One region of the Paraburkholderia phenazinium genome, then DNA from elsewhere that is predicted to be linked to it. Evidence: predicted binding sites of a transcription regulator. Region 1 holds the regulator's gene; each other region holds the start of a gene.
What was found. Region 1 encodes LexA, which represses DNA repair genes until DNA is damaged. Its sites were predicted from a motif close to ACTGTATNNNNATACAGT; they were not measured.

Region 1 (2,264 bases):
GGCGTTGTCCGGCAGACGCTTCTGCCAGTTCTTGTCGACGATGCCCTTGCTGGCAAGCGCATCGATGTCATAAGCGAGCGCGAGCGTCACGACGTCCGCCTGCAGCCCGTCAAGAACCGAGCGCGCCTGCGCACCTGAGCCGCCATGCGACTGCTTGAAGGTGATCGTGTCGCCGGTCTGGGCTTTCCACTGTTTGCCGAACGCCTCGTTGATCTGCTGGTACAACTCGCGCGTTGGGTCGTACGACACATTCAGCAGCGTCGTGTCCGCCGCCTGCGTCTGTCCGGCCAGCCCAAGTGCCGCTGCGGCGCCAAGCGCCAGCACCGTGATGAGCTTCCTGGTCCTGCGTGCGAGCCCCGTGCCCTGATCGATCATCCAGCTTCTCCGCGTGGTGGTCAGGCGAGGCAACGTGCCCCTTCCTGTCTGTTGTGTTTGGTGTTTGAGGTCTTGCGCGCGTCTTGCCTGCGTCGACTCGAGGCCCAGTCTATCGAAGGGCTTTCATCATTAAAAATAATGTTTCTTCATTTTTTAATACTCAAAAGTGGTAATGACAGCCAGACGCGGCGTTGCGGCACGAAAACCGGTGTTAGGACGCCGTCTGACGGCGTTCCACTGACACCCAGGGTCGAGAACTTAAAGTAAAGCTTGAATTGCGCCGGATACTGTATAAAAATACAGTCACCTGTCTATCCATACAGTGACCCCATGACCAAACTCACCGCACGACAGCAAGAAGTTTTCGACCTGATCCGCCGGGCCATCGAACGCACCGGTTTTCCGCCCACCCGCGCGGAGATCGCCGCCGAGCTGGGCTTCAGCTCGGCTAACTCGGCGGAAGAGCACTTGCGCGCGCTTGCTCGCAAGGGAGTCATCGAGCTCGCCGCGGGCGCGTCGCGCGGCATCCGGCTACTGCTGGCCAGTCAGGACGACGGGCCGCATCAGTTCACGCTGCCGCACGCCAGCATCATGCAGTTGTCGCTGCCGCTGGTTGGCCGGGTGGCCGCGGGTAGCCCGATCCTTGCGCAGGAACACGTCTCGCAGCATTACGCCTGCGACCCGGCGCTCTTTTCCAGCAAGCCGGACTACCTGCTGAAGGTGCGCGGGTTGTCCATGCGGGACGCCGGCATTTTCGACGGCGACCTGCTCGCCGTACAGAAGAAAAGCGAAGCCAAAGACGGCCAGATCATCGTCGCGCGGTTGGGCGACGACGTGACGGTCAAGCGTCTCAAGCGCCGGCCGAATGGCATCGAGCTGATCGCCGAGAACCCCGATTACGAAAATATCTTTGTTCAGGCCGGCAGTGCGGAATTCGCACTGGAAGGCATCGCAGTGGGGCTGATCCGCCCCACTGAGTTCTGAACCTTGCCTGAACAACGACTGGAGAGAATCATGGAACGCCTTGCCCGCCTGCTGCCCTTCCGTCAGTTCGGTCGCCTGCGCCATTTGCGCAATCTCGTACCGTGCGCGCCGATCGAGGCGTCCAGTGTTACTGCTTCGCTGTTCGACGACCCGCAGCCGCATGCTTCGACCTTGCCGTCGGCGCTGCCGGCCTTCGCACGGGTGTCGCTAAATTCAGGGCTCAATACGGCGGAGCCAGCCCGGCGCGCGCCGGTGCGGGTGTACCACGGGCCGTCGCGTCTGATCATGGTCGGCACGGTGGACGCCGTGTGCCGCATGATCGACCGCTGCATCGCCGAAGAAACGGCCGGCGTGCAGAATGCGATGTTCGAGTAAGCATCCGGAAGAAAGCCCAGAGGTGGGTGAACCGGCCGTCAGGCAGTTCGCGCACCCGGTAAAGATCATTACGTGAGGTTGCGCGCGGTTGGCTCAGGGATAATCGTGCATCGGTCGTATGGGGATCGTTTTCCCGCGAATGCGGTCCACGTTTGATCACACCTCACGGAGAAGCTCGCCCGATGGCTGTTTCAACACCTGCAAAACGCGGCGTCGCGCGGCCGCTGATCGTCACAGTGCTTGTCATTGTGGTCGTGGCTGTACTCGGGTACGGCTATGCGTCGCCGTATCTCGCACTCGATCGCCTGAAACGCGCCGCCGATGAACGTGACGCGCAAACCGTCAGCGAATATGTCGACTATCCCGCGTTGCGCGAAAGCCTGAAGGATCAGATTGCGGGTCTGCTGACGAGAAAGATCCAGGCGCGTGCCAACGGCAATCCGCTCGCGGCCCTCGGCGCGATGATAGGCGTCGCACTCATTGGCCCGCTGGTCGATGCTTACGCAACCCCAGATGGCGTCGCCGCACTC
Region 2 (2,264 bases), 1.5 Mb from region 1:
CCCGCATTTGCCGAACCAAGCTCATGACATGCTTAGCTTTCAATGGGTGGTGAACCTCCAGCCATTCTTGGAAAAGGTTTGTCACCTCAAGTGGCAAGCGCAGTGCGACATAAGCGGCGTGCATTGCACCTGCCGCTCTAGCGTGCTCAAGAATTTTCTCCATGTCATGGTCGGTCAATGCGGGAATAATCGGCGCGACCATCACGCCAGTCGGAATCCCGGCCTCCGTTAATTCCCTTATTGCTTCCAATCGCTTGCTCGGTGTGCTCGCCCTGGGTTCTAACGTCCGGGCAATATCCCGGTCAAGCGTGGTCACAGACATGAATACCCGTGCTAAATTTTTCTGGGCCATCCGGGCAAGGATTTCGATGTCGCGAGTTACCAACGCCGATTTCGTAGTTATTGCCACCGGGTTGTTGAACTCTTCCAACACCTTGAGGATGGACTCGGTTATTAGTAGCTTCCGTTCCAACGGCTGGTAAGGGTCGGTGTTCGTTCCGAGTGCAATCAGCTTTGGCTCATACGACTTTTTTTCAAGCGTTTGCCGCAAAACCTCCGCGGCGTTTTCCTTCGCGAAAATTTTCGTCTCAAAATCGAGCCCGGGCGACAGATTCAAATAAGCGTGGGAGGGCCGCGCATAACAATAGACGCACCCGTGCTCACATCCCCTGTAAGCATTTACAGATTGCTCGAACGGGATGTCGGGCGACTGGTTGCTGGAAATAATCGTCTTGGCTCGTTCAACGAAAACGACGGTGCGAGTTTTCGGCTCCTCGTCCGGCGACGCCTGCGACCATTCGTCGCACACGGTTTCCCGTACGTGCGATTCGAATCGAGGCGTCGCGTTCGAAACGCTGCCGCGACCTTTCTGCGGATTCATGGCCAAACCCCTGATACTGTATGTTTATACAGTACATCCCGGAGGCACGCATTTGCAAGGGTGTTTATGAAGTGAACAAAGTTCTTGACGTATAAATTGGGGCTGCATCTATTGCTTCGCGCGACCTACCCATAGTTATCTGGGGCTATCGCCGGGACTCGATTTCGAGAGCCGCATTTACGCCAAGGTCAACGCGCCGGAACTGCTCGAACGGGAGCTTTCGAAGAAGTCGTACGTGCCGGAGCCGATCGCACTCGGCGTCAATACGGATGCCTGGCAGCCGGTCGAACGCGAGTTGGGTCTCACGCGACGGGTAATCGAGGTGTTGCACGCGCGCGGTCATCCGTTTGCGGCTATTACCAAGTCGTCATTGATCGAGCGCGATCTGGATCTGCTTGTACCTATGGCGGAGCGCGGCCAGTTCATGGCGGCCATCACCATCACCACGCTGGATGCCGAGATTGCCCGCACGCTCGAACCACGAGCAGCAACGCCGGCACGGCGGCTGCGCACAATCCGCACGCTGAGCGAGGCCGGAATTCCGGTGGGCGTCAGTATTGCGCCAGTAATTCCGTTCGTCACCGAGCCTGACATGGAGCGGGTCATGGAGGCGTGTGCGGAAGCGGGGGCGACCAATGCGAGCTATATCGTGCTGCGTCTGCCGTGGGAAGTCGCGCCGCTATTCAAAGACTGGCTCGCAGCGCATTTCCCGGATCGGGCCGAGCGGGTCATGAACCGCGTGCGCGACATGCGCGGTGGCAAGGACTACGACGCCTCCTTTGCCACACGAATGAAAGGTGAGGGTTTGTGGGCCGATCTGATGAATCAGCGCTTCCATAAAGCCGCGCGTCGGCTCGGTCTGAACGAGCGTCGGCGAGGCATTCTGGATATGTCGCAGTTTGTCCGCGCGCAGCCGCCGGCGCCGATCCCGGCGCGCGACGACGGGCAAATGGATCTCTTTTAGCTGGGGCGTACGAGGGTTGGCGCCGTCAGCTCGTTAAATCGATCTGTTCTGCCGAAGCCCCTCGAATCGCCTACATCGACGATTCGAAATAGGTATCGAATGCAACGGCAAGGCTCGCCATCATCAGCATGGCGCCGATGAACAGCGAGAAAATCACGACGAAGATCACCGGCCAGCCGGAACGGCTGCTTTGCGCGCTCTGCGGGTTGAATTGCGCATCCCACTTTTCGTCGGGACGCAGTCCGTAGACAATCGCTGCAAGGAATGCGGAAAACAGTGAGATTGCGCCCGGGACCGCCAGCACCCAACCGAGCGCCGAGGTCCGCTGGGTGAGGATCAGCAGCAGAACACCCGGAATGCCGAACAGCGTACAGATCAGGTGAATCCAGCCATACAGGTCGCGCTTTCCATATAAGTAGA
Region 3 (2,264 bases), 570 kb from region 1:
ACTACTCTGCGCGCACCACCACGTCCCTGTCCGTACTTCGCCAGTAGCCATGCGCCCTGCCCCGTCGGCGCAACACTGATGCGTGCGGTCAAACCAAACGTGTCGAGCATCGACTTAGCCTGCCGGCACAACGACAGCAGGCCGCCGAAAAGCCGTAGACTCGCGCCGACTTCGACGATTACCGTCGCCTCATCTAGCAACGCGACATCAGGCGAAAACCTCAGCAGCGCCATACCGACGTCCCACTGTGCAGCGGCCTCACGTGCAATGTCGCGCTCGTACATTGCGGTTTCCGGCGATAACGTCAGGACTCCACCGCGCTTCATGCCAAGCAGGACACCCGCTTCACGCGCCGCCCTGTCCGCGATCACCACCTTGTCTTTCTCGAGCACGGCACTGCCGTGCGCCGGTTCAGGCGACCACCTCGGCCGGAAGACTTCGAGGGACAACTTCGGCAAGTGAACGGCGAGAAAGACGCGCATGACGGGAAAACAAAACTGGAGTGGGTTGAAGAGAAATCGGCAGAGGCTCCGCGCGTATTGGACCTCGTCGTTTCACGATATCGACGATCAGGCCTTCTGCGGCCGGTCGTAAAGCCAGCCGCAGTAACGCCGGCGATGAATCCTGGGCCGCCGTGAGTGGCCGGACCATGATGAATAGCGTCTCAGATGATTGCGCAGCCAGATGCAGACGCCGCAGCGATGACGACTGCGCGTGTTGTGCCCACAAAATCAGCGCGCCACAGCTGCCGGCACGCAAAATCTGTTCGGCCGACCAAAGGACATCAGTTACCTTTGGCGGCTTGATTTGCAGCAGGCGATCGAGCGATAACCCGATATACCGGAGTCCCAATCCGTCAGGAATGTGCGGCGGCTGGACCAGCGCAATCGGCCGCTCTCCGAGCGAGCTAAGCGCAGGCTGCAAAAGCCGCATTTCCCCGACGCCGGGCTGCTGAACCAGCAGATCAATTAGCGCGCCAACTGGCCAGCCACCGCCGGGCAACTCCGTCGAAAGTGCTGGGTAGCCGGTGTCCACCATGTGGCCACGCCCACGCGCAAGCTGTGAGGCTCGCCAGAGCGACGGGTGAATCTCTTCGGCACTGATGGCGGAGACTGACATGGCGTGCGGGAACCTGTATATATATACAGTATCCTACACGGAAATTTCCTGCCGTGAATTGGCACTTTTAAGGGGATGGCGAGAGTTGCCAAGTGCGAGAATGCTGTTTATTTGGACAGCATTTTGAGGAAATTAGACTGCGTCGTTGGAAACTGGCGGGGAGCTTTGTTAGACCGGCCTTTGGTGGGTTCGCGGCCTTATGCGAGGAGCGTCAAGACGGTTGCGGTAATGCTAGGCGATTGCGTGGTTTTGCGCGCGTAAACGCAGAAACCCCACCTTTTCGGGGTGGGGTTTCTGATGCTGCTAGGGAGCCTGACGATTACCTACTTTCACACGGGTAATCCGCACTATCATCGGCGTGGAGTCGTTTCACGGTCCTGTTCGGGATGGGAAGGGGTGGTACCGACACGCTATGGTCATCAGGCATGACTTGTTGCTGCACTGCTCATGGAGCAGTACGGCCAATCGGGAAGAAGTAGTTTCTGGTGATGCTCACCAGCGGGAGCGTTCTGGGGTTGTGTTGTTTCTGGCACAACATCGATCACTCAACCGTGCGTTCTGCTACCCCCGTCTGGGGGTTCACACGCATCCCCTTCGGGGATCGGACCCGGGTAGGCGCTAAAGCGCCAACCCGGGTCGAGACACACCTGTTATAGGATCAAGCCTTACGGGCAATTAGTATCAGTTAGCTTAACGCATTACTGCGCTTCCACACCTGACCTATCAACGTCCTGGTCTTGAACGACCCTTCAAGGGGCTCGAAGCCCCGGGGATATCTCATCTTAAGGCGAGTTTCCCGCTTAGATGCTTTCAGCGGTTATCTCTTCCGAACATAGCTACCCGGCGATGCCACTGGCGTGACAACCGGTACACCAGAGGTTCGTCCACTCCGGTCCTCTCGTACTAGGAGCAGCCCCCTTCAAATATCCAGCGCCCACGGCAGATAGGGACCAAACTGTCTCACGACGTTTTAAACCCAGCTCACGTACCTCTTTAAATGGCGAACAGCCATACCCTTGGGACCGGCTACAGCCCCAGGATGAGATGAGCCGACATCGAGGTGCCAAACACCGCCGTCGATATGAACTCTTGGGCGGTATCAGCCTGTTATCCCCAGAGTACCTTTTATCCGTTGAGCGATGGCC

Region 2: BUS06_RS07945 (PA0069 family radical SAM protein) is a predicted target of LexA. The motif match lies at 896-913, and genes of this name have one in related genera.
Region 3: imuA (translesion DNA synthesis-associated protein ImuA) is a predicted target of LexA. The motif match lies at 1,132-1,149, and genes of this name have one in related genera.

The regions. Positions count from the first base shown of each region.
Region 1 is NZ_FSRM01000001.1:3,177,443-3,179,706, forward strand. Features, by position in the region: gene BUS06_RS14350 (sulfate ABC transporter substrate-binding protein) at 1-375, opposite strand, end outside; gene lexA (transcriptional repressor LexA) at 706-1,359, shown strand; gene BUS06_RS14360 (hypothetical protein) at 1,390-1,734, shown strand; gene BUS06_RS14365 (DUF2939 domain-containing protein) at 1,917-2,264, shown strand, end outside.
Region 2 is NZ_FSRM01000001.1:1,704,981-1,707,244, forward strand. Features, by position in the region: gene BUS06_RS07945 (PA0069 family radical SAM protein) at 1-880, opposite strand, end outside; partial or broken gene BUS06_RS07950 (PA0069 family radical SAM protein) at 981-1,844, shown strand; gene BUS06_RS07955 (TM2 domain-containing protein) at 1,915-2,264, opposite strand, start outside.
Region 3 is NZ_FSRM01000001.1:3,743,409-3,745,672, forward strand. Features, by position in the region: gene BUS06_RS16725 (Y-family DNA polymerase) at 1-482, opposite strand, end outside; gene imuA (translesion DNA synthesis-associated protein ImuA) at 412-1,119, opposite strand; rRNA gene rrf (5S ribosomal RNA) at 1,430-1,543, opposite strand; rRNA gene BUS06_RS16740 (23S ribosomal RNA) at 1,774-2,264, opposite strand, start outside.